Regions from separate parts of the Pseudomonas sp. MYb118 genome, predicted to be linked through region 1. Evidence: riboswitches for the same ligand, from Rfam matches in the RefSeq annotation. Region 1 holds a riboswitch; each other region holds the start of a gene.
The links. A riboswitch is a leader RNA that binds a small molecule or an ion and turns the genes downstream of it on or off. The one in region 1 is predicted to bind cobalamin.
Positions count from the first base shown of each region.

Region 2: linked by a shared signal. The riboswitch ahead of ABVN20_RS04655 (TonB-dependent receptor) and the one ahead of ABVN20_RS24050 (CbtB-domain containing protein) in region 1 are both predicted to bind cobalamin.
Region 3: linked by a shared signal. The riboswitch ahead of ABVN20_RS25985 (ABC transporter substrate-binding protein) and the one ahead of ABVN20_RS24050 (CbtB-domain containing protein) in region 1 are both predicted to bind cobalamin.
Region 4: linked by a shared signal. The riboswitch ahead of cobO (cob(I)yrinic acid a,c-diamide adenosyltransferase) and the one ahead of ABVN20_RS24050 (CbtB-domain containing protein) in region 1 are both predicted to bind cobalamin.

Region 1 is NZ_JBFRXN010000003.1:567,398-575,052, reverse strand. Features, by position in the region: gene cobW (cobalamin biosynthesis protein CobW) at 1-127, opposite strand, end outside; cobalamin riboswitch at 226-439, opposite strand; cobalamin riboswitch at 604-831, shown strand; gene ABVN20_RS24050 (CbtB-domain containing protein) at 949-1,143, shown strand; gene ABVN20_RS24045 (CbtA family protein) at 1,155-1,859, shown strand; gene ABVN20_RS24040 (cobalamin biosynthesis protein) at 1,856-2,269, shown strand; gene cobM (precorrin-4 C(11)-methyltransferase) at 2,352-3,098, shown strand; gene nfuA (Fe-S biogenesis protein NfuA) at 3,249-3,833, opposite strand; partial or broken gene ABVN20_RS24025 (acyltransferase family protein) at 3,891-4,926, opposite strand; gene ABVN20_RS24020 (fatty acid cis/trans isomerase) at 5,086-7,383, opposite strand; gene metH (methionine synthase) at 7,539-7,655, shown strand, end outside.
Region 2 is NZ_JBFRXN010000001.1:985,199-992,853, forward strand. Features, by position in the region: gene ABVN20_RS04650 (autotransporter-associated beta strand repeat-containing protein) at 1-3,720, shown strand, start outside; cobalamin riboswitch at 4,095-4,303, shown strand; gene ABVN20_RS04655 (TonB-dependent receptor) at 4,410-6,548, shown strand; gene ABVN20_RS04660 (ABC transporter ATP-binding protein) at 6,594-7,361, shown strand; gene ABVN20_RS04665 (ABC transporter substrate-binding protein) at 7,346-7,655, shown strand, end outside.
Region 3 is NZ_JBFRXN010000003.1:1,052,651-1,060,305, reverse strand. Features, by position in the region: gene ABVN20_RS25995 (ABC transporter ATP-binding protein) at 1-600, opposite strand, end outside; gene ABVN20_RS25990 (FecCD family ABC transporter permease) at 597-1,601, opposite strand; gene ABVN20_RS25985 (ABC transporter substrate-binding protein) at 1,610-2,623, opposite strand; cobalamin riboswitch at 2,751-2,946, opposite strand; gene ABVN20_RS25980 (TspO/MBR family protein) at 3,053-3,502, shown strand; gene ABVN20_RS25975 (cupin domain-containing protein) at 3,624-4,118, shown strand; gene ABVN20_RS25970 (hypothetical protein) at 4,156-4,485, opposite strand; gene ABVN20_RS25965 (DMT family transporter) at 4,753-5,649, opposite strand; gene ABVN20_RS25960 (PLP-dependent aminotransferase family protein) at 5,750-7,081, shown strand.
Region 4 is NZ_JBFRXN010000001.1:94,517-102,171, reverse strand. Features, by position in the region: gene bluB (5,6-dimethylbenzimidazole synthase) at 1-116, opposite strand, end outside; gene ABVN20_RS00510 (cobyrinate a,c-diamide synthase) at 113-1,495, opposite strand; gene cobO (cob(I)yrinic acid a,c-diamide adenosyltransferase) at 1,492-2,103, opposite strand; cobalamin riboswitch at 2,185-2,400, opposite strand; gene ABVN20_RS00500 (hypothetical protein) at 2,557-3,141, shown strand; gene ABVN20_RS00495 (sorbosone dehydrogenase family protein) at 3,205-4,518, shown strand; gene ABVN20_RS00490 (O-methyltransferase) at 4,634-5,287, opposite strand; gene ABVN20_RS00485 (C40 family peptidase) at 5,304-5,837, opposite strand; gene ABVN20_RS00480 (C40 family peptidase) at 6,054-6,686, opposite strand; gene hda (DnaA regulatory inactivator Hda) at 6,900-7,604, opposite strand.

The sequences.
Region 1 (7,655 bases):
ATTCGTTAACGATCACCGCGATGCGCCGGCCTTCGGCGTTGTCGAGCATGTGCCGCAGCAAGGTGGTCTTGCCCGAGCCGAGGAAGCCGGTGACGATGGTGACGGGGAGTTTGGCCAGTGTTTTCATCGGATGCCCTTTGGCAAGGTGGCGGGCATACGGGACGACGAGCGCTGCAATCCAAGTGCGCGCAAGCATTTCGCCACCGGATCACCCCGCCCGGTTGTAGTGAGAATCTGTTTCGAGGCAGGTCTCCTGGCTGACAGTGTGCCGGGCGATGGGCCCGGCATTCGCTGCGCCTTCCCGCGAACCCGTTGTGCAGGGTTTGCAGTGGCGTGGCAGCGAACATCACCGTTCACAGTTGCGGGGGCAGCCGCGGCATCGACCGCGTTCCCTTCTTAGCTTCGCCAATGGCGAAGAACCTCGTGGGGACAAGGCTACGCATCGTGTTGGGGCGGGTCAAATTCTTGTGCTGGCAGGTCGGACGCCATCGCGAGCAAGCTCGCTCCTACAGGGGGAGGTGAACGCAGACCCACTGTAGGAGCGGGCTTGCCCGCGATGGGGTCTACGCGGTCTCGATTGACGGCAAAGCCGCCCCATGCTCTCCTACACACTTTGTTACGGGTGCCCTTCACAGGGTGAAACGGGAAACCGGTGAATCATGTGCTTTACTCAAGGCCATGTCAGTCCGGTGCTGCCCCCGCAACGGTAAGCGAGCGAAGAATCACAGCCACTGTGCCGGCCACCGGCATGGGAAGGCGATTCTTGCAGGTTCGGGCTCTGGTCCAAGCCCCTCGTGAGCCCGGAGACCGGCCCGCAACACAACGTGACGTTACGATCACGAAAACAACAAACCCGCGGTGGGCGGGCGCTGTTCGAACCTCTGCGTGCCCGATACGCAGGGTCCCTGCATGCGCTCCCGTCACCCTGACAGAACAGAGGGAAGCGCCATGTCGATCATCAGCAGCACCGGCCACACATCCGCCAGCACCACCACGACCACCCTGACCCAACGCCTGACCGCCGCCGTCTGCGCGTCGATCCTGGGCGCGTGCCTGGTCTACTTCGCCGGTTTCTCGCACATCGAGGCGGTGCACAACGCTGCCCACGATACCCGTCACAGCGCCGCGTTCCCGTGCCATTGAGACCTGACGACATGATCAAGCGTATCGCGCAAACCGCAGGGTTTTCCGGCCTGCTGGCCGCCCTGCTGCTGACCCTGCTGCAAAGCTTTTGGGTTTCGCCGCTGATTCTGCAGGCCGAGACCTACGAAAAATCCGAACCTGCCGCCGTCGAAGTCCACGAACACGCCGCCGGCACCGCCGCCCACAGCCACGATGCCGAAGCCTGGGAGCCCGAAGACGGCTGGCAGCGCGTGCTGTCCACCACCGGTGGCAATCTGGTGGTTGCAGTCGGTTTCGCCCTGATGCTCGCGGGCCTCTACACCCTGCGCGCACCGACCAAGACTTCCCAGGGCCTGCTCTGGGGCCTGGCCGGTTATGCCACCTTCGTCCTCGCCCCGACCCTCGGTTTGCCGCCGGAATTGCCAGGCACCGCTGCAGCGGATCTGGCGCAGCGGCAAATGTGGTGGATCGGCACAGCCGCCTCCACCGCCGTCGGTATTGCCCTGGTCGCATTTGGTCGGCATTGGCTGATGAAGCTGCTGGGCCTGGCAATCATCGCTGTGCCGCATGTGATTGGCGCGCCGCAGCCGGAAGTGCATTCGATGCTCGCACCAGAAGCCCTGGAAGCGCAGTTCAAGATCGCTTCGCAACTGACCAACGTGGCGTTCTGGCTGGCCCTGGGCCTGATCAGCGCCTGGTTGTTCCGCCGCAAGAGCGATGGCCAATACCACGCATGACCGATCCAAGCACAGCGCCGACCCTGGTGGTCGGCCTGGGCTGTCAGCGCGGCTGCCCGGCCAGCACGCTGCGGGCCCTGCTCGACCAGGCGCTCCAGGCGCATCAGATCGGCCTCGGGCAGGTCAAGGCCCTGGCCAGCATCGACCTCAAGCGTGAAGAACCGGGCCTGCTCGAATTGGCCGCGCAGCTGCAACTGCCGCTGACGTATTTCAGCAGCGAACAATTGGCGGTCTTTGAGCCCAGGCTCAGTCATCATTCGCAAATCGCGTTCGAACGCACCGGCTGCTACGGCGTCGCCGAAAGCGCCGCTCTGGCCCTCGCCGAACGACTGGCCGGCACGCCCGCCTCCCTGCTGATCACGCGACAAAAATACGCCCAGGCCACCCTGGCATTGGCCTGTACCACGTAAAACCCCGATAATCCCCACCCTCGATCATGAGCAATCTTCATCTGAAGCGTTGCCCTGCTCCCTTTTCTGACAGGAAACGACGATGACCGTCTACTTCATTGGCGCCGGCCCCGGCGACCCGGAACTGATCACCGTCAAAGGCCAGCGGCTGATCCGCAGCTGCCCGGTGATCATCTACGCCGGCTCCCTGGTGCCCGCCGCCGTGCTGGAGGGCCACAGCGCCGAACAGGTGGTCAACAGCGCCGAACTGCACCTGGAACAGATCATCGAGCTGATCAAGGCCGCCCATGCCGAGGGCCAGGACGTGGCGCGGGTGCACTCTGGCGATCCTTCGCTGTATGGCGCGATTGGCGAGCAGATTCGCTACCTGCGTGAGCTGGATATCCCGTTCGAGATCGTTCCTGGCGTAACCGCGACGGCGGCCTGCGCGGCCTTGCTGGGCGCCGAACTGACCCTGCCGGATGTGTCGCAGAGCGTGATCCTGACCCGCTACGCCGACAAGACGGCAATGCCCGCCGGTGAGGAACTGGCCAGCCTGGCACAGCATGGGGCGACCATGGCGATTCATCTGGGGGTCAAGCATTTGCCGAAGATCCTCGCCGAGCTGTTACCGCACTACGGCGCAGATTGTCCGATTGCGGTGGTTCACCGGGCGACCTGGCCGGATCAGGACTGGGTGGTGGGGACGATCGAGGACATCGCGGCGAAGGTCGAGGCCAAGGGGTTTCGGCGTACGGCGTTGATCCTGGTTGGGCGGGTGCTGGGCAGTGAGCAGTTCAGTGAGTCGTCGTTGTATCGGGCTGGGCATGCGCATTTGTATCGCCCTTGAGAACATCTCGCGAGCAGGCTCGCTCCCACAATAGGCCTGCGTTCACCCATCCAATGTGGGAGCGGGCTTGCCCGCGATGGGGCCCTCGAATTTCACCCATAAAAAAACGGCGCTCACGGGGCGCCGTTTTTTCATGCCGCAGCGAACACCTTAGTAGTAGGCGTTTTCTTTCTGCGTGTGGTCGGTCACGTCGCGAACGCCCTTGAGCTCGGGGATGCGCTCGAGCAAGGTGCGCTCGATGCCTTCCTTCAAGGTCACGTCGGCCTGGCCGCAGCCCTGGCAGCCGCCGCCGAATTGCAGCACGGCGATGCCGTCCTCGACCACGTCGATCAGGCTGACCTGGCCGCCGTGGCTGGCCAGCCCCGGGTTGATCTCGGTTTGCAGGTAGTAGTTGATGCGCTCGTTGATCGGGCTGTCGGCGTTGACCATCGGCACCTTGGCGTTGGGCGCCTTGATGGTCAGTTGGCCGCCCATGCGATCGGTAGCGTAGTCGACCACGGCGTCATCGAGGAACGCTTCGCTGAACGAGTCGATGTAGGCGGTGAAGCTTTTCAGCCCCAGCGCGGTGTCTTCGGGTTTTTCCTCGCCCGGCTTGCAATAGGCAATGCAGGTCTCGGCGTATTGGGTGCCAGGCTGGGTGATGAAGACGCGGATGCCGATGCCCGGGGTGTTCTGCTTGGAGAGCAGATCGGCCAGGTAATCGTGGGCGGCGTCGGTGATAGTAATAGCAGTCATGGAAACTCCTCACAGGCTTGGGCGCAGTTTACGCCAATCATCGCGCCGTACAAAGTCCTAGTATTTTTGTCGGGAAAGACTACCGTCATTTTCCTCTCGCTGTAGGCCGTCGATCCGCTGTTTTAGCCACCGATAGCTGCATTTTTCCACCCATTCGTAACTTGCCCACGACCCCACGGCAATCGCTGCCACGCACACCGCGAACATCACGTAGGGGTTTACCCCGTAACGTTGTGCGATAAAACCTCCCGCTGACAACACCAGCACGTGCATCAGGTACACCGAGTAGGAACAGTCGCCGAGCCATTTCAGCAACCGACGCTTCTCGAAGAAGCGTTCCAGCGCCATGCACGCCATGACCAGCACCGCACTGGGCAGGCCCCAGGCGAAAAACCGCGGGTTCGGTGGCAGGTAGTAGATCGCCAGCAGCGCAACGCCGATGCCCAGCAGCGGCAGACTCAAGCCCGGCTTGATCCAGCCCCTGCGGTACATCATGCCGATGGCCATGCCCAGCAGGAACTCGTAGACGATGTCCGAGCGGTAGAACCCGCTGATCCAGCCGTAGCCGGTCCATGCCTGGCACACGGCGAACAGCAGCGCGGCGACGATCAGCAGCCGCCATTGCCGGCGGAACAGCAGCGCCCAGGCGAACAGCAGGTAGAACAGCATTTCGTAGTTGAGTGTCCAGCCAACGTTCAGCGTCGGATAGATCCCGTAGCCGCCGGGGTTCTGCGTCGGGATAAACAGCAGGGACAAGAGGAAATGCGACCAGTCGACCGTCTGGTCCGGCAACACCGGCTGGGCGAACACCACCAGCAGCGCCATCAGCGCCGTGTACAGCCAGTACGCCGGCACGATGCGAAACAATCGAATACAGCAGGAAACGCCCCGGCGGCAGCGACTTGCCCTGGGTGGACAGGAAGATCACCAGGCCGCTGATGACAAAGAACACATCGACACCCACCGCGCCCTTGTCGATGAACAACTGGCCAATCGGGCCTCGGGCCTTGAAGTCGAAGAAAATCTGCATGAAGTGGTGGCAGACCACCATCCAGGCCGCGAGGGCGCGCAGGGCCTGTACCGAAATCAACATTGATGGGCTCTCCGGCTGAGCCTCTGTGGGAGCGAGCCTGCTCGCGATGGTGTGTCAGTCGACACCGATGTCACAGATAACCCATCGCGAGCAGGCTCGCTCCCACAGAGGTTTGGCAGTGTCTATGAAATCCGACACCACCGCCCCGGCAAAAGTCGATCAAAGATTCTCGTAGCGATTCATGTCCAGCACGCCCTCTTCCACCGGGTCGGTCTCGTGCAGGTACTGGCTCAGATCATGGAAATAGAACCAGAATTGCGGATGACTGCGGCGGATGCCCCAACGTTCGACGATTTTCTCGAAACGATTGGCGTCCTTGGCGTTTTCCATGGCCTCGACAAATGCCGGCACCTGGGCGGCGGGAATGTTGAACATGAAGTTCGGGTAGCTGCTGAGCACGCCCGGGAAGATCGTCAGGGTATCCAGGCCCGGCTGATAGCGCAGCGACTCGCCGAGCAGGAACGCCACGTTGCTATGGGCGCGGTTGCGCAGCAGGCTGTAGACCTCGCGTTTGCCATGACTGGTCTCGATGCGCAGCATGGTGGCTTCCGGCAACTGGTCGATGACTTTCAGCCCGGCGGCCGGACGCGAGGTCAGGCGGCTCAATACCTGTTCGGCACTCTGCAGCTCGGGGTCGATGTTGGGACGCGAGCAATAGGCGCCGTCGCAGCGGTTGATCGGGTCCGGCTTAGCGTTCAGCTCGCCATAACGCACCAGCAATTGCTGGGCGAAATCGTACTTGGGGTCCTTGGCATCGAGTTTCAGCGCCGTGGGCTTGTCGTCGTCGATGTCCTCGTAGTCCATCCACATCTTGATCTTGCCGCTGTTCTGGTACCAGTCGTCGAGGTAACCCTCGCGCGAATCGGCCGGCATCAGACGCAGGAAGTTCAGCTCGGCGCCGTTTCGGATCAAATCGAAGTACAGGCGCGTCTGCGCCTGGTGGGACACGTTGCCGAACACGTCGAAGTTCACCGCCAGCTGGTAATAGGTGCGCTCCAGCAGCGGATAGTCGAACAACCACATCGTCTGTGGCACTTCGCCGATCAGGCCCTTGGTCACGGCGGCGCTGTCGAAATGGCGGAAGATGCTCAACAGCGCGTTGTCGTTGCCTGCCCACAGGGTCGACCAGCTCGGCGCCGGCAGGTCGGCGTAGCTGTCACGGCGCAGGGCTTCGTATTCGTTGCGTTTGTCGCGGTAGTCGTGCCACAGGCTCAGGACGCTGCCGACATCGTCGTTCTGTCCCGGCATCGCCAACAAAGGCGTGGCCTGGCCGCGATAATTCGGGTCAGTGATGTACAGGTCGTGCTCCGGTGCCTGGAACAGGGCCCAGAAGTTGTCGCGAATCACGTCCGTGGCAATCTGCCCGCGGCACACCGGGCCACGAATGAAGGTATCCACGAAGTATTCGGCGTTATCGAGCATGAACTGGTAGCGCGCCTGGGCCGGGATGGCCTCGAAGGTGGCGAACGGGTTGGCCCGACGCTCCGGCCCATAGCCCGGCAAGGCATTGACCTGCCAGTGGCCGTTGTAGAACAGGCTCTTGACCCGCGCCATCTTCGCCGCGCTCAGCGGATAGGTGATGTGGGTCTTGTGCACGATCACGCCCTGCACCGGCCACAGCCGGTAGTAGAACACCGTACCGGGATCGTCGTTGGGGCGACGAGTGTTGATCACGTCGATGGGCTGGCCGGTCGGCGTGCGCGAACGCACCCACTGGAAGAAATGCCCGGGCTCGCCGTCCTTGAAATAGATATGCGCAAGGAACCAGTGCTCGTACAACCAGCGGCCCACGAGGCTCTCGCGGGCACCTGGGGCGTTGAGCAGGTTCTCCCACTGCACCACCTGCATGGCTTCCTTGGCGCTGGGCACCAGGCCCTTTTCATCAATAGGTGCACCGGACGCCAGCCAGCGTTGCAGCGTCTGGTACTGTTGGTCGGTCAGGCCGGTGACAGCCAGCGGCATGCCTTGCCCCGGATGGCTGCTGGCGTAGGTGTCGAACTCGGTCGGCATGGCGCAGGTGTTTTCGCGGTTCAGGCCCAGGACGATGTCTTCCGGCAGCTTGGCATTGGGCTGCAACGGCGTTTTGTGGCCGAATTCGAGCATCCGCGCCATCAGTGCTGCCTGGCTGCCCTGGGCATCAAGCACTGAATAGAAGCCCTTCTGCTGCCAGGCACGCTTGCCGGTGGCGTCATAAAACAGCCGGGTAGGCGTCGCTGCCTGGGTGCGCTCACCGTCGTAGACCGGCGATTTGCTCGCGCCCCGTGCCGCACCTTCGCCACTGCCCAGGTTGAGCTGGCAGGCGGAGTCGTAGCAGGCATGGCAGGCCACGCACTTCTCGGTGAAGATCGGTTGGATATCGCGGGTATAGGAAATTCCCGGCGAGGCCGGCAGGCCCTGCGCCACGGCGCCCCAGCTTAAAAGCAGCAATACACTGCCGATGACGACGCGATACGACATGGTCTGTTCCCGATCCTTGAAAAAACGCCGCGATTGTACAGATCCGGCCGCCCCACCAACATGAGTGATATTCATGAAAAAGCCGCACATGCTCTAAAAGCACGCAGGTTTGCTATGATCCCGCTCCTTCGTAATGGTCTTTCCGAGTAGTTCTAATGTCCGATCGCAGCCTTCGCCTTCAAGCTCTCAAGCACGCCCTCAAAGAGCGCATCCTGATTCTCGATGGCGGCATGGGCACGATGATCCAGAGCTACAAGCTCGAAGAACAGGAT
Region 2 (7,655 bases), on a different contig from region 1:
CAGATCGGCGATGGCTCGATCGCGGGCGGCAGCGGCACCTGGGGCGCTGGCAACAGCAACTGGACCAACGTCGATGGCACGCTCAATCAGGGGTGGGTCAACAACTTCGCGGTGTTCCAGGGCACGGCGGGAACCGTGACGGTCGATGGCGCGCAAAACATCACCGGCCTGCAATTCGTCACCGATGGCTACAGCCTGCAGAACGGCAACGCCGGTTCTCTCAACCTGGTCGATGGTGCCTTGGGCAACGCCTCCGTGCGGGTCGATCCGAACGTCACCGCGACCATTGATGTGGCGCTCAACGGCGTTGGCACCCTGGGCAAATACGACACCGGCACCCTGGTGCTCAACGCCGCCAATGGCTACACCGGCGGCACGGCGCTCAACGGTGGCACCCTGGTGGTGGGCAACAATGCCGCGCTGGGCACCGGCGTGCTGACTGCCGCCGACGGCACCGCGCTGGACAGCAACACCAGTGTCAGCCTGGCCAATGACGTGGTCCTCAACGGCGGGCTCACCGTCGCCGGCTCCAGCGACATGACCCTGAACGGCGTGGTCAGCGGAGCGGGTAGCCTGATCAAGAGCGGCGCTTCCAGCCTGACCCTGAATGGCAACAATACGTACAGCGGCGGTACCCAGCTCTACGACGGCACGCTGATCCTGGGCAACAACAGCGCGCTCAATAGCAGCGCCCTGAGTGTGCTGGGCGATGCGACCCTCGACAGCAGCACCACCCTGCAACTGGCCAATGCCATCGGCCTGGATGCGCAACTGACCCTGGCCGGCACTCAGGACACCACGCTGCTCGGCGCAATCACCGGCAGCGGCAGCCTGGTGAAAGACGGCAACGGTGAGCTGCTGCTCAGCGGTGCCAACACCTACAGCGGCGGCACCACACTCAACGGTGGTGTCACCCGTGGCGATACCAGCAGCCTGCAAGGGGCCATCGTCAACAACGCGGCGCTGGTCTTCGAGCAGAACAGCGACGGCACCTACAGCGGCAACCTGACTGGTGCCGGCAGCTTGAGCAAGACCGGTACGGGCGAACTGCTGCTGACCGGGGCCAACGGCCTGACCGGCAACACCGATGTGCAGGCTGGCGTGCTGCGGGTCGATGGCAGCCTGAACAGTGCCAACGTAACGGTGGCCAGTGGCGCGAGCCTGGGTGGCAGCGGCCAGGTGGGTGGGGCGGTGCAAATGGCCAATGGCTCGACGCTGCTCGGCGGCGGTGGCGCGACGCCGTTGTCGGTCGGTTCGCTGGCGTTGGCCGCGGGCACCGACCTGGACTTCAGCCTCGGCTCGGCGGCCAGTTCCACCACTGTGGTCGATGTCGCGGGTGACCTGACCCTGGACGGTACGCTGAACGTCAGCGATGCCGGTGGTTTCGGCACCGGGGTCTATCAACTGTTCCGCTACGGCGGCACGCTCACCGACAATGGCCTGGCCTACGGCAGCCTGCCCGTGCCCATCGGTAACCTGACCCTGCAAACGGCGCTGGCCAATCAGGTCAACCTGTTGGTGCAAAGCGCACCGGGCGAGGTGCAGTTCTGGAACGGCGGCAAGACCAATCCGGACGGCACCATCGAGGGCGGCAGCGGCGAATGGGGACCCGACACCAACTGGACCGACCCAACCGGTACCGTGGCCCAGGGCTCCAGCGGCCGGTTCGCGATCTTTGGCGGATTGGGCGGCGGCACGGTCACGGTGGTGGGCAACCAGAACTTCACCGGCCTGCAATTTCTCGACAGTGGCTACAGCCTGGTGCCAGGTGCTGGCGGTAGCCTGACCCCGGTCAACGCTGCGGATGGCAGCCTGGCGGCGGTGCGGGTCAACGCCGATGTGAGTACGGAAATCGCCGCCCCGCTGGTGGGCAGCGGCGGTATCGAAAAACTCGACAGCGGTACGCTGGTCTTGAGCGGCGCTAACACCTACAGCGGTGGTACCACGGTCAGTGGCGGTACGCTGATCGGTAACAGCAGCAGCCTGCAAGGCAACATCCTCGACAATGCGCTGCTGGTGTTCCAGCAGAATATCGACGGTCAGTTCAATGGCCTGCTCAGCGGCGCCGGCACCCTGGCCAAGCGCGGCAACGGCACCCTGTTGTTGACCGGTAACCAGCCGTTCGGCGGCACGGTGGCGGTGGAGCAGGGCGTGTTGCAGGTCGGCAGTCCTGACGCTTCGGCGACGCTGGCGGCGCCTGTGACCGTGGCCAATGGCGCGGGTCTCAGCGGTAACGGCAGTGTCGGCTCGGTGGTCAACCACGGTGTGGTCGCGTCCGGCGCCCAGGCCGGAAACCTTGGCGTAACCGGCAATCTGACCAACGCCAGCGATGGTGTGCTGGCACTGACGGTCAGCTCGCCCGGCGCCACGCCGTTGGTGATTGGCGGCAGTGCCACGCTCGGCGGCGGCCTGCAAGTCAACAGCCTGGCGCCGTTCACCGACAATGCCGTGTACTCGCTGATCACGGCGGGCGGCGGTATCAACGGCACCTTTGCCACCACCGATCTGCCGGATTACGCGTTCTACGACGCGTCCTTGCTGTACGACGCCAATCAGGTGACCCTGGCCGTCAGCCGTAACGACAACACCTTCGAGGATGTCGCCGTCACCGGCAACCAGCGCCGCGTGGCCTCGGCCCTGTTGCGCAATGGTCCCGCCGGGGACACCCTGCGCAATGAAATCCTCAACCTCGACACCGCCAGTGCCCGCGCGGCCTACGACAGTCTGTCCGGGGAAATCCACGCCAGTACCGCGAGCACGATCCTCGAGGACTCGCGCTACATTCGCGACGCGGTCAACGACCGTATGCGCCAGCCGTCGTGCTCTCGCGCAGACGACCCGCGCCGCGCGCTGGCACCCAGTGACAACCAGCTGAGCAGCAGCGGTTGTCACGGCGAGATGGTCGGCTGGGCCCGTGCACTTGGAGCCTGGGGCGAGTCCGACGGCGACAGCAACAGCGCCAGCCTGGACCGCAACCTCAGCGGTTTCATGCTCGGCACCGACAAGCAGCTCGATGATCAATGGCGCGTCGGCATGGCCGCCGGTTACACCCGTAGCGACATCGACGCCAGCGACCGCCGCTCCGATGCCACGGTGGAGAGCTACCACCTGGCCGCGTATCTCAGCTCACAGTTCGACGCCCTGGCCGTGCGCCTCGGTGCGGCCTATAGCTGGCATGACATCGAGAGCAAGCGCGACGTCAGCGTCGGCGCCTATAACGACCGCCTGAAAGCCCACTACGATGCCCGCAGCGCTCAGGTCTTCGGTGAAGTCGGTTATGCCATCGAAGCCGGTGGTATCGCCCTGGAACCGTTCGCCGGTCTCTCCTATGTCAACTACGACAGCGACACCGCCAAGGAAAAAGGCGGGGTAGGGCGACTGAAGGCCGATGCCGACCAGGACATCACGTTCTCCACCGTGGGCCTGCGTGCGGGCAAGGTGATCAAGCTCGACAGCGGCGGCGAGTTCACGCCGCGTGCTTCGATAGGCTGGCGCCATGCCTTCGGCGACACCAAACCTGATGCCGACCTGACCTTCATTGACGGCGGCGCCTCGTTCAGCACCCAGGGGGTACCGATTGCCAAGGATGCCGCGGTGGTTGAAGCGGGGGTGGATTTCCGGATCAGCGAAAGCGGGAAGTTGGGGATTGGTTATTCGGGGCAGTTGTCGAGCGAGAGCAAGGACCATGCGATGACGGTGAGTTTCAGTATGGGGTTCTGATTGAGGGGTGAGTTGTTCTTGCGGGCCCCATCGCGAGCAGGCTCGCTCCCACAGTGGATTTGTTGTGTGATTGATATCTTTGAATCAACACAAACCATTGTGGGAGCGAGCCTGCTCGCGATGAGGCCCTGAAGCACAGCACAAAAAAGCGCTCCACCGGCAGAGCTCAACGATCACTCCCGCCCCCGAAGTTTCTTCACCTCCGAAAGCCGAACATCCTCGGAAAACGCTCACCCGTTGAGCGTGATAAATCCCGGTATGCCGCCACACCAGGTAACTGGCAATACAGGCCGCGTGCTCATGCGCCATGTCTGAAATCAAGAACCGCCAGAAAATCCCGGTCGATTCCTTGACCTGATGTCATTTTAATGGTCCCCTGCGCGCCTGTTTCAGGTGTCCCATGCCGCCGTGCATGGGGTGAAACGGGAAGCCGGTTCGTCATTTTTTCGATGATCAGTCCGGCGCTGCCCCCGCAACGGTATGCGAGCGAAGCATTCGACAGACCACTGTGCCTCGGCATGGGAAGGTGAATGGTTCATGACCCTCGCGAGCCCGGAGACCGGCCTGAAGCATCGTTTGGCAAACCCGCGGTGGGCGGGCGCAGGCCGGTTCCGTGGGCGCGCTCGCCTGCGATTCCCTATGCGTTATTCCCTCCGGGATTCATTCATTCCTGCTTCAAGTGGAACGACATGTCCCGTAATTCCCTGATCCATTCCCTGCAAGGCACCTGGCTGCGTGCAAGCCTTGTCCCGTGCGTGTTTCTCTCTGCTCCAACCCTGGCGGCGGACGAAGACAAATCCCTGGCGCTGCCCGCTACCGCGATTACCGGTACCGCCGAGCAAACACCCCCACCGGACCTGTTGACGCCGAGTACCAGTGGCTCGCGCCTCAACCTGACGCCGCTGGAAACCCCGGCCAGCGTGACCAGCATCAGCTCCGAGCAGATCCTCAAGCGCAACAACGCGACCGTGCAGGATGCGGTCACCCGCTCCCCGGGCATCACCAACATCGGCACCCCTGGCAACGGCGGCACGGCGTTGTCGGCGCGGGGTTTCACCGGGCACAGTTCGACCATGCAACTCTATGACGGCACACGCCTGTACGTCGGTGCCGGCACCGTGACGTTCCCGGTGGACACCTGGTCGGTCGAGCGCATCGACATCCTGCGCGGCCCGGCTTCGGTGCTGTACGGCGAGGGCGCGACCGGCGCCGTGGTGAACGTGGTGCCGAAGAAACCGTTCGAGGGCGAAGTGCGTAATCATGTGCGCCTGGGCTACGGTTCCGATGACCGCCGTCAAGCCGCGCTGGACAGCGGCGGCTCGCTGACCGACACCCTGAGTTATCGCCTGAACCTCAATCAACTGGCCAGCAATGGCTGGGTCGATCGCGGCGACTCCGAAAGCATCGCCATCAGTGGTTCGCTGCGCTGGCAGGCCAGCGATGACCTGAGCTTCACCTTCAGCCACGACTACGGCGACCAGGACCCGCAGCAGTATTTCGGTACGCCACTGGTCAATGGCCACTTCAGCGAGCACCTGCGCGATCACAACTACAACGTCGATAACGCCACGGTGCATTACAACGACCAGTCCACGCGCCTGGTGACCGACTGGGTGATCAGCGACAACCTGAGCGCCAGCAACCAGCTGTATTTCCTCAAGACGCAAAGGCGCTGGCGCAATGCCGAAACCTACACCTGGCTGCCAGGTGATCAGGTGCGGCGCAGCAGCTTCATCAGCATCAAGCAGACCCAGGAACAGATCGGCGATCGTCAGTCGTTCACCCTCAAGCATTCGCTGTTCGGCCTGGACAGCCAGACCGTGGTCGGCGCCGATTACAATTCGATCCGCTTCGTGCGCAAACACGATTTCGGCAACGTCTACACCGATACCGTGCCGCTGTCCGGCTCGGGCGGTGGCGAGTACGTCAGCACCGATCCTTACCGCTCCCGCGAAGCCAACCAGGCCAAGCAGTTCTCGCTGTTCGCCGAGAACCGCACGCAGTTGACCGAGCAACTGTCGTTGATTACCGGTGCGCGCCGCGATCAGGTGCACCTCGACCGCGACGACCTGCTGGCCGGTACCCGCAGTGATCGCAGCCTGTCCGGCGACAACTGGCGTGCGGGCCTGGTGTTCGCCCTGACCGAAGACCTGTCGGTGTACGGCCAGTACGCCACCAGTACCGAAGGCGTGAGCAACCTGCTGACTCTCAGCGCGGCGCAGCAACAGTGGGACCTGAGCACGGCCAAGCAGACCGAAGTCGGCATCAAGCAATTGCTGCCGGAAGGCCGTGGCGAATGGACGTTGGCCGCCTATCACATCGTCAAGAAGAAGCTGCTGAGCACCGATCCTCTCAACCCGACCGTGCAACAACAGGTGGGCCAGCAGTCGTCGGACGGCATCGAGGCGACGCTCGAACTGCGCCTGCCCTACGACGTGCAACTGTCCGCCAACGCCGCCTGGGTGCGCGCCGAGTACGACGACTTTGTCAGTGGCAGCAGCGATTTCAAGGGCAACCAGCCGGTCAACGTGCCGCGCCGTTCCGCCAACCTGTGGCTGAGCAAGGACTTCGGTGATCTGTTCAGTGCCGGCGCCGGGGCGCGTTATGTCGACAGCCGTTATGGCGACAACGCCAACACGATCGAGGTGCCGAGCTACACGGTGGTCGATGCCAACTTCGACTGGCATGTGCAGAAGGACCTGACCCTGGGCGTGCAACTGAACAACCTGTTCGATCGCCAGTACGCCACCACCAGCGGCAACAACGGACGGCAGTGGTACCTGGGCGAGCCGCGCTCGTTCTTCGTCACGGCTGACTACAACTTCTGATGCGATTGCACCGGCCCTGGGCCGGTGCACTCTGGAGGCACGCCCATGACGAAGCTCGACATCGAAGGCCTGGCCTGGCGTATCGACTCGCGCTGGTTGCTGCGCGAGGTGGGCCTGCACGTGGGGCAGGGTGAGTTCGTCGGCCTGATCGGGCCCAATGGTAGCGGCAAGACCAGCCTGCTGCGCTGCGCCTATCGCTCGACCGAGCCGGATGAAGGGCAGGTGCGCCTGGACGGCGACGATGTCTGGCAACGCCCGGCACGCTGGTGCGCGCAACGCATCGCCGTGGTGTTGCAGGAGTTTCCCCAGGAGTTCGGCTTGAGCGTACGCGATGTGGTGAGCATGGGACGCACGCCACACAAGGGCCTGTTCGACGGCGACACGCCGCACGATGCCCGACTGATCGCCCGGGCGCTGGATCAAGTCGGCCTGGCAAGCTGCGCCGAGCATGCCTTCGCGACACTGTCCGGCGGCGAGAAGCAGCGTGTGCTGCTGGCCCGTGCCCTGGTTCAAGAGCCGCAACTGCTGATCCTCGACGAGCCAACCAACCACCTCGACCCACGTTATCAACTGGAGTTGTTGCAGCACTTGCGCGGCCTGGGCCTGAGCATTCTCGCCAGCTTCCATGACCTCAACCTGGCCGCCGCCTTCTGCGACCGGCTGTATGTCGTCGATGGCGGCCGGATCGTTGCCAGCGGCACGCCGGATCAAGTGCTGACGAGCGCTGTCCTGGAGCAGGTGTTTGGCGTCCAGGCGCTGGTCGACCGGCATCCGTTGCACCCTTATCCACGTATTACCTGGATCACCCGATGATGAATGTCCGTTACCTGATCGGCCTGCTGCTGGTGGCGTTCGCGCTGCCTGGCCTGGCCAGTGAATACCCTTTGACGATCCGCAGTTGTGATCGCGACGTCACCTTCGCCAAGGCGCCGCAGCGGGTGGTGGTGCACGACGTCAACATGAGTGCGATGCTCCTGCACCTTGGCCTGCGTGAGCGGATTGTCGGCTACACAGGTTTCACTAAAAGCAAACACCGCGATCCGTGGGTCGATACGGCGCTGCAAGGTGTGCCGCAACTGGCCAATCGTTACCCGTCCATCGAAACCC
Region 3 (7,655 bases), 490 kb from region 1:
CAGCGCCTGATTGAGGTCATGCAGGGCGATCAGGGTCGTCACCGGCAATGACTGCACGCCCTTGAGAATTGCCAGTTGATGCTGGATATCCAGATGATTGGTCGGCTCATCCAGCAACAGGATCTGCGGACGCTGGGCGAGGGCGCGGGCGATGTGCACGCGCTGGCGCTCACCGCCGGACAGGCTGCGCCAGGTGCGCTTGCCCAGGTGCGTCGCATCGACATCCTGCAAAGCCTGATGGACGATGGCATCGTCCTCGCCGGACCACGGGTTCAAGGCCGACAACCAGGGCGTGCGCCCCAGCGCGACGGCATCGAACACGCGAATGGCCTCGTCGGTGTCCGCCTGTTGTTCCACCACTGCCAGTTGCTGGGCGATGCTGCGGCGCGACAACTCGCCCAGTCGCCGACCACCCAGCCGCACTTCACCGCTGGCCGGCGCGCGCAAACCGGCGAGCAGCTTGAGCAAGGTGGATTTTCCCGACCCATTGGGCCCGACGATGCCCAGGGTTTCGCCGCGCTGCACTTCAAGGTCGATACTCTGGAGCAGCACCGCATCGCGCACGCGAAAACCCAGGTTGGAACAACTCAACACACTCATCGAGCATTCCTCCGGCCGATCAGAATCAGGGCGAACACCGGCGCGCCCACCAGCGCAGTAATCACCCCTACCGGAATCACCTGACCCTTGATCAGGGTGCGCGACAACACATCCGCCGCGATCAAAAACAACGCGCCACCCAGGGCACTGACCGGTAACAGGCGCGAATGCCCGGTACCCAGCATCAACCGCGCGGCGTGTGGAATCACCAGCCCGACAAAACCAATCGAGCCGACGATAGACACCATCACCGCCGTGACCAGCGCCGCGCAGCCGATCAACACCAGTTGTACACGCTGCACCGCAATACCCAGCGATGCCGCCGAATCCACGCCAAAGGTGAACGCATCCAGCGCCCGGCGATGCCACAGGCACACGACCAGCCCGGCGATCGCCACCGGTACGGCCAGCCACACCGACGGCCAGCGCACGCCACTGAGATTGCCCAGCAGCCAGAACAGAATGCCGCGGGCCTGTTCGGAACTGGCCGATTTGGTAATCAGAAACGCCGTCAGCGCATTGAACAACTGCGACCCGGCGATGCCCGCCAGGATAATCTGCCCGGTGCCACTGGAAGAGCCGCTGACCCGCGCCAACGCCACCACCAGCGCAAACGCCGCCATCGCCCCGACAAATGCCCCCGTCGACAACGTCAGCAACCCGGCCCCGACACCCAGCAGCGCCACCAGCACCGCGCCGGTCGATGCCCCGGCGCTGATGCCCAGCAAGTACGGGTCGGCCAACGGATTGCGCAGCAACGACTGCAGAATCACCCCGCAAGTCGCCAGCCCCGCACCGCACGCAGCCGCCACCAGGGCGCGGGTCAGGCGATAGTTCCAGACGATGCCTTCGTCGATGGGGTTCAGGACATAACCGGCATCCCACAGTTTGTTGGCCAGCACCTGGAACACCACGCTCGGCTCGATGGCCGTTTCGCCAATGGCCACCCCGGCGAGTACCGCCAGTAACAGCAGGGCCAATGCCAGCAGGGTTCGAATCAGGAGCGCAGTCATTTCGGCAGGTCGAAGCCGTCGATGGCGCTGGCCATTTGTTCAAGTCCCTCGAACATCCGTGCGCTGGCCTGCAGGGCCATGGCGTCGAGGATGATGATGCGGTTGTTTTTCACCGCGTCCATGTTGCGGGTGACCGGGTCGCTGCGCAGGAATGCCAGTTTCTTCTCATGGTCATCGGCGGGGAAACGGCGGCGGTCCATACGCGCGATCACCAGGAACGTCGGGTTGGCCTTGGCGATGGTTTCCCAGCCCACGGTCGGCCATTCTTCGTCGGATTCGACCACGTTGCGAATGCCCAGGGTGCTGAGCATGAAGTCCGGAATGCCCTTGTGCCCGGCCACGAACGGGTCGACGTTCATGTCGGTGCTGGAGAACCACACCAGCGCGCTGGCCTTTTTCACGCCTTTGTTCTGCACCTTGGCCACCGAAGCGGCCAGCTTGGCCTTGAGCTCGCCAACCCATTGTTCGCCCCGTGCCTGCACGTCGAAAATCTGCGCCAGTTGCTCGATGCTCTTGTAGAGGGTGTCGATGCGGAATGGCTCCAGGCGGGTGCCGTCGGCGCCGACCAGGTTGTCCTTGCCTTCGCAATCGGACGGCAGCAGGTAGGTCGGGATCTTCAGTTCATGAAACTGTTCGCGGGTGCCCACGGCGCCTTGCGGGCCGACCATCCACTCGAATTCCACGGTCACCAGTTCCGGACGCTTGCCGATCACCGCTTCAAAACTCGGCTCGTTATTGGCCAGGCGTTCGACCTTGTCGTTCTGTGCCTTGTACGCCCGCAGCACGTCGTTGAACCACAGCGAGGTGGCCGCCACTTTGTCACCCAGGCCCAGGCCATAAAGCATCTCGGTGCCGGCCTGGCCGATGGTCACGGTGCGGGTGGGGGCGTGCGCGAACGTGAGGGGAGTGCCGCAGTTGTCAATCGTCAGCGGGTATTGCGTAGGGGCGGCTTGCGCCAGGGCACACAGACCCAGGCCGGCGAACAGCGCGGTAAGGCGGGGCAACAGCATGAGGCAATCTCCATTTGAACCGTACGTTGAACGGGCGCGGTACGGGTCTGGAAACACACCATCGAACGCTGCGCTAAGGCAGGGCAAGGCCGGTCGGCAAAGATGTCCTCCCCGGACACCCCGCCGGTCAGTGATTTGCTTGGCCGGCAGGTCTCCTGACTGATGCGTCGTCGCCAGGCTCCAGCCTTCCCGGATCAGATCCAGTGGCCAACTTGGAGCAGGCTCGGCACCTACAGTTGCGGGGGCAGTTCCGATTGGCGCCAGGTGCGGCGCTACGGATTCCCTGTTAGTCCCCTTCGGGAACCGGCGGCGTATGGTAGTCGATCGGGCCGCCAAGGGGGAACGTGGTTTTTTTCACCCTCGGCGGGGTGAACTTTTAACGGGGCAAGGCACGTCCAAGTTGAAAATGAACCGAGACAGGAAGCGACCATGACCACGAACTTCTTCATCTTCCTCCTGGCCTGCGCGGCCGCGGCCAGCACCGGTATGCTGTTCAAGCCGGGCGAGTGGTATCGCTCACTGGTCAAGCCTGGCTTCACACCGCCCAACTGGGTCTTTCCCGTGGCGTGGACACTCATCTACCTGCTGCTGGCCTGGGCGGGCTATCGCCTGACCCTCATTCCGGGCAGCCAGACGGTGCTGGCGCTGTGGGCAGCGCAGATTGCGCTCAATACGCTGTGGACGCCGGTGTTCTTCGGCGCCCATCACGTGCTGGCGGGGATGGTGATACTGGTGGTGTTGTGGCTGGTGGTCGCGGCCATGGTGGTCATGGCGCTGCGCCTGGACATCATCACCGGGTTGATTCTGTTTCCCTACCTGGTGTGGCTGTGCGTGGCGGCCGCGCTGAATTTTTCCATCCTGCGGCTCAACCCGCGCTAGCCTGTTACGCCGTGTAAGAACTGAAGTGCCCGGGACGTGATTTATTCGCGTCCCGCGGAAAAATATCATCGCGTTCCAGTTCGCAGGCCGTGCCCTGCGACCGTCATCAGGGAACGCACACATGAATAACTCCGGCTCACGTCGCGCCATCGGCGCATTGCTCATCGCGGCCGGCGCCGCCCTCGCTGCCCCGGCCTGGTCCGCCGCGCTGGACAACAAACAATATTCGTCGATACGCAATGAAGACGTGCAATGGCAGGGTTTCGCGGCCTTTCCCGGCGCGGCGAAACTCGCGGTGATCGTCGGCAACCCAAGCCAGCCGGGGCCCTACGTGGTACGGGTGAAAGTGCCGGACGGCTTGAAGCTGATGCCGCATACCCATCCTGAAGATCGTATCTACACAGTGATTTCAGGCGTGTTCTACATTGGCCAGGGCACGACCTTCGACGCTGACAAACTGGTGGCGTATGGGCCCGGGAGTGTGGTCGTGCTGCCGGGCAATACGCCGCATTTCCATTGGGCGAAGTCCGGGGAGTATGTCACTCAGGTCTACGGGATCGGACCGTTGGGCCTCAAATACATTGATGCGGCGGACGATCCTCGCCAGGCGAAGTGACCCTGCTCAGCGCAGTCGCCGAGCGAAGTCCGGTCTCTCAGTCGCGCAGTAACGAGAGCGCCAATCGAGGCATCTTGAATATGATCGGGCTGGACATAACGGATTCGCGGCGTTGATCGACGATCATCTGCCCGATTTCGAAGCCCAGCTCAGCCGCGTCTTCGCGCGACACGAACAGCAGCGAAGGGGTCTCGCGCGCCTCTTCCAGTTCTTTACCGTCGAACCAGACGGAAACTTTCGTGGTGTGATGGGTTTGCAGGCCGCCGGTATCGCGAGGGCGTGCAGTGACAGGGCCGAATGTCTCGACAAAAATCTCGTGGCCCAGGTAGGTAACTTGCTTGGTCATGGTTGAAGGCTTTGCGGTCATGCGGGCTTTCCGTAGCGCTGTATCGAACAATGAGCGGCAACATACGGGAAAAATCTTGCAGTACCAAATTGATATCATGACAAAATAATTACTGTCACATGACCTGCTCGCTCCTACAGGGGCGGTGTCCTGCCGAAGGCTTGCACACAAAAATCCAGGAAGCTGCGCAGCTTCGGGGTCATCCGCTGATCAGGCGTGTACAGCACGTGCATCGGCGACGGAGGTCGGGCTTAAGTGCGGATCCGCAGGAAACGTATCTGGGCCCGGCTATCTGGAAAACCGCTTCGCCCCCGCCACACACAAAATCACCGCCAACGTCACCGCCACCATGCCGATGCTGACCTGCTCATGCAGCAGGCCGGCCGCCAGTGCCAGGCCAAAAAACGGCTGCAGCAATTGCAGTTGTCCCACGGCGGCAATTCCGCCCTGGGCCAGGCCGCGATACCAGAACACGAACCCGATCAACATGCTGAACAACGACACGTAGCCCAGACTGAACCACGCCGGCAGGCTGATGCCGGTCAAGGTTGCGGGGGCACGCCAGGCGCTGAGCAGGGCCATGGCCGGCAGCGACAGCACCAGCGCCCAGCAAATCACCTGCCAGCCGCCCAGGGTCCGCGACAGTTTGGCGCCTTCGGCATATCCCAGGCCGCAGGCCAGTACGGCCAGCAGCATGAGAATGTCGCCCGTGGGGTTGGCGGTCACGCCCTGGGACAGGGCGTAGCCCGAGACCAGCAAACTGCCCAGGATCGAAAACAGCCAGAACGCCGGACGGGGTCGTTCGCCACCGCGGATCACGCCGAATGCGGCGGTGGCCAGCGGCAGCAGGCCGATGAACACGATGGAGTGGGCCGAGGTGACGTATTGCAGGGCCAGTGCGGTCAGCAGGGGGAAGCCGAGGACCACGCCGAGGGCGACGATCAGCAGCGGCAGGATTTGCTGGCGGGTAGGGCGCTTCTCCTTGAACAGGGTCAGCAGGCACAGGGCGAGCAGACCGGCCAGGGTGGCACGGATGACCGTGAGGAACACCGGGTCGAACTCCAGCACGGCGACGCGGGTAGCGGGCAGGGAGCCGCTGAAGATGATCACGCCGATCAGGCCGTTGAGCCAGCCGCTGGCGGATTTCGCCCGGGGCTGAGTGTTGAGCTGGGTGGTTCGTTCCATGGCGGTCACTCGACAGGCGTTGGCGGTGGTGGGTTGCGTTGCGGGCATCGTATGACCGAGTATTGAGACAATCAAAAAATTGTCATGGATACATCGCCCCATGCCTCGTTTACGCTACAAGTCGCTGGTCGACACCTATGCCGCCGATATCCGTTCGGGGCGCCTGGCACCGGGTACCCGGTTGCCGACCCATCGCCAGCTGGCGGCGGAGCATGGGCTGGCCTTCGTGACGGCCAGCCGGGTGTACGCCGAGCTGGAAGCCATGGGGCTGGTCAGTGGCGAGACCGGGCGCGGCGCCTTTGTGCGGGAGATGTCGCTGCCGGCGGGCCAGGGTGTCAGCCAGCATGTGGTGGCGGTGGGCATGGCCGACCTGAATTTCAATTATCCGTCGTTGCCGGGGCAGGCCGATCTGTTGCGCACCGCGTTGCGGCAACTGGCGTTGTCGGGCGACCTGGAGGCCCATCTGCGTTACCAGCCCCACGGCGGGCGCCTGCATGAGCGGGCGTCGATTGCCCGGCATCTGCAGTCGCGGGGCCTGAGCGTGGAGGCGCAGCAGGTGTTGATCGTCAGCGGCGCCCAGCATGGTCTGGCCGTGGCGATGATGGCGCTGCTCAAGCCAGGGGATGTGATCGCGGCAGATGCGCTGACCTACACCGGCTTCAAGGTGTTGGCCGAATCGTTGCACCTGGAGATTGTGCCCATTCCGGTCACCGACCGCGGGCCGGATCTGGAGGCGCTCGAACGGCTTTGTCGAAAGCGCTCGGTGCGGGCGGTGTACAGCATGCCGACGCTGCACAACCCGTGTGGGTGGGTGATGGATGTGGCTTGGCGCGAGCGCCTGGTGACGATTGCGCGCCAGCATGAGCTGTTGATCATCGAAGATGCGGCCTACGCATTTCTGGTCGAGGACGCGCCGCTGCCGGTGGCGCAAATGGCGCCGGAGCGCACGGTGTATGTGTCGGGGTTCTCGAAGAACGTTGCCACGGGGTTGCGGGTCGGTTTTGTCGCAGCGCCGCCAGACAAGGTGCCGGCGCTGGAACGGGTGATCAGGGCAACGACCTGGAACACGCCAGGGGTGATGACCGCGATTGCCTGTGGCTGGATAGATGACGGAACAGTCGCCCAACTGGAGGCGCAGAAGCGCGCCGACGCCCAGACACGCCAGGCGTTGGCGGCTCAATTGCTCAAGGGGCTGCGCTGCATGACGCATCCGTCATCGTATTTTCTGTGGTTGCCCCTGGGCGAGGATGCGCGCTCGGACCAGATCGCCGTGGAGTTGATGCACGAACAGGTTGCCGTCTCCACCGCCGAACCCTTCGCCACCTCGGTGCACGTGCCCCACGCCATCCGCCTGGCGCTGGGCTCGGTGGATATGCAGGCGTTGCGTGAGGCGTTGGTCAAAGTGAAACGGGTGGTTGGCGCGTATTCCTGAATGACAAAGTTCAAACAACCCATCCCTCCCTGTGGGAGCGAGCCTGCTCGCGATGGTCGCCAACGATGACGCTGAATGCCTGACACCCCGCGGAGGCCTTGAGTCCATCGCGAGCAAGCTCGCTCCTACAGGGGGCGGCGGTGGTGAAAATAGATTGTGTGTACACCGACAATCACTGTGGGAGCGGGCTTGCTCGCGATGGTCGTCAACGATAACGCTGAATGCCTGACACCCCGCGGCGGCCTTGAACCCCATCGCGAGCAGGCTCGCTCCCACAGAGGGGTTGGTGGTGAAAACAGATTGTGTGTACACCCCCAATCCTTGTGGGAGCGAGCCTGCTCGCGATGGTCGCCAACGATGACGCTGAATGCCTGACACCCCGCGGCGGCCTTGAATCCATCGCGAGCAAGCTCGCTCCTACAGGGGGGGCGGCGGTGGTGAAAATGGATTGTGTGTACACCGGCAATCCCTGTGGGAGCGGGCTTGCCCGCGATGGTCGTCAACGATAATGCTGAATGCCTGACACCCCGCGGCGAGCAGGGTTTGGGGATTGGGCAGTTTTGTTCAATACCAG
Region 4 (7,655 bases), on a different contig from region 1:
CGCCGCAGTTGCTCGGGCTCGACGGTGCCGCCAGTGAAGTGGCGCATGTCGCGGCGTTCGGCGATGGCACGGTACACCGCTGCGCGTTCGGCCTCGGAGAAGGCGTTGTCGGTCATGGCCCTATCGCGGGCAAGCCCGCTCCCACACCAGAACACTCACCCCCTGTAGGAGCGAGCTTGCTCGCGATAGCGTCCTCAAGGTCTGGCGCAAACAAAGCAGCAATCGCCACCGGATTCGACGGAAAATAAAAATGCACATAAGAAGCCGTCATCCGCCCCTGCCGATAAACCGCCTCCGCGCCGCGCCCACCGTTCGGGCTCAGGCCACGGGCAATCGGGGTCAGTTCGGTGGTGGTCAGCGAATGGTGATAGGTGTGCCCACGCAGTGAGCCTTCCGGCAATTCAACCGCCTGCAACGCCAGCGCCGCCAGGCGTTTTTGCATCACCGCATCCCCCGCCAGCAGCCCCACCAGGTCGGCGCGAGTGCCCTCGACGTCGGTCAGCGAATCGAGCAGGTAGAGCATGCCGCCGCACTCGGCCAGCAAGGGTTTGCCGGCGGCATGGTGAGCACGGATCGCTTCGAGCATCGACGTGTTCTGCGCCAGCGCCACGTGATGCAGTTCCGGGTAACCGCCCGGCAGATACAGGCTGTCGGCTGGCGGCAGTTGCGAATCGCGAATCGGCGAGAAGAATGCCAGCTCGGCGCCCATCGCCCGCAACAGGTCGAGGCTGGCGCCATAGGTGAACGCGAAGGCTTCGTCGCGCGCCACGGCAATACGTACGCCGCTCAGCAAAGGCTCGACGGCAATCACCTCGGGTGCAGCAAATGTCACGGCCGGTGGCAGCGCGACTTCGCAACTGCTGGCCAGGGCATCGGCCGCGGCATCGAGACGCAGGTCCAGATCGTTCAATTCGCTGGCCTGGACCAGGCCCAGGTGGCGGCTCGGCAACTCGATCGCGGTTTCCCGGGACAACGCGCCATACCAGCGCAAACCTTCGGTCAGGCTGCCTTCGAGCAATTGGGCATGGCGCAGGGTGCCGACACGGTTGGCCAGGACACCGGCGAACGGCAAGTCCGGTTGGTAACGGGCCAGACCCAGCGCCAGGGCACCAAAAGTCTGCGCCATGGCCGTGCCGTCAATCACCCCGAGCACCGGCACACCGAAGTGCCGCGCCAGGTCAGCGCTGGACGGTGTGCCGTCGAACAGGCCCATGACCCCTTCGATGAGAATCAGGTCCGCTTCGGCAGCGGCTTCCCACAACAGGCGTCGACTTTCCTGCTCGCCGACCATCCACATGTCCAACTGATACACCGGCGCGCCGCTGGCGCGCTCGAGGATCATCGGATCGAGAAAATCAGGACCGCACTTGAAGACGCGCACCTTGCGCCCCTGGTTGCGGTGCAACCTGGCCAGGGCGGCGGTGACGGTGGTCTTGCCCTGACCGGAGGCCGGCGCGGCAATCAATACCGCCGGGCAATGACGTGGCTCACTCACAGTTCGACGCCCTTCTGCGCTTTGATACCGGCCTGGAAGGCGTGCTTGACCATGCCCATTTCGGTAACGGTGTCGGCCAGCTCGATCATTTCCGGCTTGGCGCCACGGCCGGTCACCACCACGTGCTGCATCGGCGGGCGCGCCTGCAAATCGCTGAGCACTTGATCGAGGTCGAGGTAGCCGTGCTTGAGGGCGATGTTCAACTCGTCCAGCACCACCAGACCGATCGAAGGATCGCTGAGCAGTTCACGGGACACCGCCCATGCCGCTTCGGCAGCCGCGATGTCGCGCTGGCGGTCCTGGGTTTCCCAGGTGAAGCCCTCGCCCATCACGTGGAAACGCACCTGCTCCGGGAAACGGCGGAAGAACAATTCTTCACCGGTGCTGTTGCGCCCCTTGATGAACTGCACCACGCCGCACTGCATGCCGTGGCCCATGGAGCGGGCAAGCATGCCGAAAGCCGAGCTGCTTTTGCCTTTGCCATTGCCGGTCAGCACCAGCAGCAGGCCGCATTCGTTGGGCGAGTTGGCGATGCGTTCGTCGATCACGGCCTTTTTGCGCTGCATGCGCGCTAGATGGCGGTCGTCACGATCAGGGGAATCAGTCATGGGGGAGCTCTCCGTTGAAGCTGAAAAACGGCGGGCAGGCACAAGAATAGAAGGCAGGAAGCCCGGCATCGCCCACCGTGATGCCGCTGGATTGAATCAGGCCGGTCTCCGGGCTCATGAGCGGCCTCACGCCTGGCTGCGCACCTTCCCATGTCGGTTGCGACACAGTGGCTCAAAACACAGCTTTCACTCATTTACCGTTGCGGGGGCAGCGCCGGGATCGTGCACGCACTCACCGGCTTCCCTGTTTCACTCTGTCGACCGCGGTCACAGAGCACCTGAAACAAGCCGCGAAGGTTAGAGGGTTGGGGGTGGAGCGTCAATTAAAGCCGGGGGCGCCAACAGACGAATCACTGCCGTCGATCAATAAAATGACGCCAATCTTGTGCCACACTTTCAACAGTGATATCAAAGAGCCATAAACCCAACATCACAAGAACAAGGGTGAGTCCCATGCAAGGCATGAACATCAGCAATCCGCGACTGGAATTCCTGCGCCCGCTGCTGGAACGCTGGTTTGACTGTATCGACCGCTACAACGCCGTGCGTGGCGATAACGACACGCCTTACTGGCACGACGAAAAAGCCAACCTGGGCCTGCTCGCGGCCGCCGCCTGGATGGCCGAGATGGTCACCCTGCAAGACACCCAGACCCGCAAGCAAATCGAAGAAGGCGAACGCAACGCGCGCGCCGACCTGTTCATCGCCTCCAGCGAAACACGCGTCTACCTGCAAGCGACCCAGCGCTGGCCGCGGGTCAACAGCCTGAACCTGACCCAGGCGCTGGCGGAGATCACCAGCGATGCCAAGCGCATCAGCTACACCAGCGACCTGAAACTGGGCTGCCTGTTCGTCGCACCGCAAAAGGCCCAGCACGGCGCCACGCCGGAAGAGTTGCAGGACATGGTCGATGACCTGCAAAAGGAACACTCCTGTGCCGTGGCCTGGTACTTCCCCTACGCCTACCGCAAGTTGCGCAACGAAGCCGGCAACTACCATCCCGGCATCGCCGTGCTGTTCAAGGAAGCCCGCGGCTGACCGGTTGAACCATCGCGGGCTTGCGCTTCTCTACTGATCAGGTGCCTTCACAGGAAGATCAGCATGCGCAAGCTCCCGCCCGTTCTTGTCATCGCCTTCGCCGCAGGGCTCGCCGCCTGCGGTGAAACCTCCACCCTGCAAGTCTCCGACGGCACCGGCCCGGCGCCGCAATTGCCGCCACCGAACAAAACCCTGTTCCCGACGATGAACATCGCCCCGGCCATCGGCTGGCCGGCCGGTGCCAGGCCCACGGCGGCGCCCGGCACCCAGGTGGCCGCGTTCGCCGATGGTCTCGATCATCCGCGCTGGCTGTACGTGCTGCCCAATGGCGATGTGCTGGTCGCCGAAACCAACGCACCGCCCAAGCCTGACGACAGCAAGGGTATCAAGGGCTGGATCACCAAGAAGGTCATGGGCCGCGCCGGCGCCGGCGTACCCAGCGCGAACCGCATCACCCTGCTGCGCGACAAGGACCACGATGGCGTCGCCGAAACCCGCACGGTGTTCCTGGAAAACCTCAACTCACCGTTTGGCATGACCCTGGTCGGCAATGATCTGTACGTCGCCGACACCGACAGCCTGCTGCGCTTTCACTACAAGGAGGGCGACACGACGATCAAGTCAGCGCCCACCAAAGTCCTGGATCTGCCCGGCGGCACCCTGAACCACCACTGGACCAAGAACGTCATTGCAAGCCCGGACGGCAGCAAGCTGTACGTCACGGTGGGCTCCAACAGCAACGTCGCCGAAAACGGCATGGACAAGGAACAGGGCCGCGCGGCGATCTGGGAAGTGGACCGCGCCAGCGGCAGTCACCGGATCTTCGCCTCAGGCCTGCGCAACCCCAACGGCCTGGCGTGGGAGCCAAACAGCGGCGCCCTGTGGACCGCGGTCAATGAGCGCGATGAAATCGGCAGCGACCTGGTGCCGGACTACATCACCTCGGTCAAGGATGGCGGTTTTTATGGCTGGCCGTTCAGTTACTACGGCCAACACATCGACGTACGCGTCGAGCCGCAAAACCCCGACCTGGTCGCCAGGGCCATCGCCCCGGATTACGCAGTGGGCCCGCACACCGCCTCACTGGGCCTGACCTTCGCCGAGGGCAACACGTTGCCGGCGCAATTCAAGGAAGGCGCGTTCATCGGCCAGCACGGCTCGTGGAACCGCAAGCCACACAGCGGCTACAAGGTGATCTTCGTGCCCTTCAGCGCCGGCAAGCCCAATGGCGCACCGGTCGATGTGCTCACCGGTTTCCTCAATGACGAGGAGAAAGCCATGGGCCGGCCGGTAGGCGTGGTGATCGACCGCCAGGGCGACCTGCTGGTGGCTGATGATGTGGGGAATAAGGTTTGGCGGGTGTCTGCCCTCAAGTGACCGCTACACAATCCTTCCCTGTGGGAGCGAGCCTGCTCGCGATGACGTCGGTGCATTCACCACCGCAATCGCGAGCAGGCTCGCTCCCACAGAGGCAATCCACACAGACAGTGATTTAACGCTTACGACAAAGCGTCAACCCATCCCCCAGCGGCAACAGCGACAGATCCACCCGTGCATCACTCTTCAACGCACGGTTAAGCGCCTGGATGGCGCGGGTGTCTGCGCTCTCGGGGGCCTGTTCGAGCACCCGCCCGCTCCACAAGGTGTTGTCGAACACCGCCAGGCCGCCCACGCGCAACAAGCGCAAGGCGTGCTCCAGGTAGTGGGGGTAATTGGCCTTGTCGGCATCGATGAAGATCAGGTCGAACTGCCCGGGCTCGTCCAGTTGCGCCAGGGTTTGCAGCGCAGGCGCCAGGCGCAGGTCGATGCGCTCAGCCAGCCCCGCCTCCTGCCAGTAACGGCGTGCGGTGGCGTTGTAGTCGCCGGGCACATCACAGCAGATCAATTCGCCGTCATCCGGCAAAGCGGCCGCCATGCACAAGGCGCTGTAGCCGGTGAAGGTGCCGATTTCCAGGAGTCGTCTGGCACCCGTGAGTTTGACCAGCAAGGCGAGAAACTGCCCCTGCTCCGGTGCCACCTGCCAGCGCGCCATCGGCAGCGCCTGGGTTTCGTCGCGCAGGCGCTTGAGCAGCGGCGTTTCGCGCATGGACACGTCGAGCAGGTACTGGTACAGCGCGTCATCGAGATTGAGCGTGCGAGCGGTCATGACAACCTCTGCAGGACTATGGATTGCGCGCCAGATGCTCGGGTTGCAGAACACGCTTGGCGCTCAGGTAGGCTTTCTGCCAATACGCCTTGGACAAGCTGTCGAGCTTGACCGTGCCACCGGTGGCCGGCGCATGGACGAAACGACCTTCGCCGACATAGATGCCGGCATGGCTGACCTGGGAGCCGCCATTGGTGGCGAAGAACACCAGGTCACCGCTTTGCAGGCCTTCCTTGCCCACATCGGCGGCCTGCATGGTGATCATCTCGCGGGTGGTACGCGGCAGGGAAATGCCGGCAGCGTCGCGGTAAACATAGCCGATCAGACCGCTGCAATCGAAACCGGAATCCGGCGTGTTGCCACCCCAGCGATACGGCGTGCCGACCAGGCCCAACGCGCGAAACAGCACGTCTTCGGCTTCCGGCGAAGCCGCTTGCGGAGAACCAAAGACAATGGGCGCGCGAACCACCGGAGCGGGCGGCGTACGGCTGGCGCAGGCGCTGAGCAGCGCGGCGAAGAGTATGAGCGTGAAGCGGGCCGACATCGTCATAAGCAGAACATCCTGATCCGGTCGGGGCGTTTTTTTTCTGCCCGGGAGACAGAAAAGAAAACCGCCTGCGCAGGGTGCAGGCGGTTTGCCATCAATCATGGATAAGAATTCTAGCGCTTATAGGGCAAACTTCAAGTAAGACTTTAAGTTCACCCTGTAACCGGTGCGGTTACTGGCTGGCCCTGGCCGCCACGGACATGGCGCCGGGCCGGAGAATCACTTGCGAGCGGTAACCACGGTCGGCGCCATCGCGAGTGCGCGCTTGGCTTCGATGAAGGTCTTGCTCCAGTAGCTGTCACCCAGGCTATCGACCCGAACACCACCGCTTTTGCGGCTGCTGGAGTGGATGAACTGGTTGTCGCCCAGGTAGATCCCGGCGTGACTGACACGACCGCGACGACCATTGGTGGCGAAGAACAGCAGATCGCCTGGTTTGAGCGCGCTGCGCGAAACCAGCGGCGCATCGACGTTGATCATTTCGCGGGTGGAGCGTGGCAGGTTCATGCCCGCTTCTTCACGGAACAGGTAGCCGATGAAACCGCTGCAATCGAAGCCGGCTTCAGAGGTGCCGCCGAAACGGTAGCGGGTACCGATCAGGGACATGCCGCGTTCGAGAATGCTGTCAGCCAGAACTGGAAGCTGGTACGACTTGCCTTCGGCGAAGTTGGCCAGTTCCTTGTCGGTTTCCAGTTCTTGCTGGAAACGCTCGGACGACGATTGAGCAGTAACGGAATTGTTGTTGCTGACCTGTTGTTGAGGCGCCTGCTCCGACACTGGAGTGTGGGCGGCACAACCGAACAACAGGGTAACGAGTGCGAGAGGCACGAGGGGTGCGAAGCGCTTTAGCATGGGCACGACCGTGGCTGATAGTTGTAAAGAAGCCGAGACTATGCCCGCTATCAACCTCATTTGCAAATTCAATCGAAACTTTTGTGACTTTTCGTTTTCGCGTTTACATCTAAGCGCTTAAGCCCCATTTAGACCCTCGCGCAGCCTGCACCCTGTAGGAAAGCGGGTTTACTGGCGCCTGAAATATGCCGGAAGCCGCGAAAAACGCGGCCTTTACCAGCCCAGGGTTTCTTTCAAAAACGGGATGGTCAACTTGCGCTGCGCTTGAAGGGAGGCCTGATCGAGCTGCTCCAGCAGGTCGAACAGCGCGCTCATGCTACGGGTGCCGCGAGTCAGGATAAAGTGCCCCACTTCGTCCGTCAGGTGCAGGCCGCGACGGGAAGCACGCAATTGCAGGGCACGCAATTTGTCTTCGTCGGACAACGGGCGCATCTGAAAGATCAGCGCCAGGGTCAGGCGGGATTTGAGGTCGGCGAGTTTCACCGGCAGCTCACGCGGCGAAGTCGATGCGGCGATCAACAGGCGCCGCCCACTGTCGCGCAGGCGGTTGAACAGGTGGAACATCGCCTCTTCCCAATCCGCACGCCCGGCGATGACCTGCAGGTCATCCAGGCACACCAGCTCGTATTGTTCGAGGTGATCGAGAATTTCCACACCGCGGTCCAGCAGCTCGGCCAGCGGCAGGTACACCGCCGGTTCTCCCATCTGTTCGAAGCGCAGGCAGGCCGCCTGCAACAGATGCGTACGCCCTACCCCATGTTTGCCCCAGAGGTAAATCAGGCTTTCGGTCCAGCCGGCATCGGCTTCGCAAAGCCGCTCGACATAGCCGAGTGCAGCGGCATTGGCGCCTGGGTAGTAATTGATAAAGGTGGCGTCATCACGCAGACGCACACCTAGGGGCAGCTGAATCGGTTTCATGCTGACTGAACAGTTCCAAATGAACCGTTAGTGGCCTCTGTGTAAAGTTTG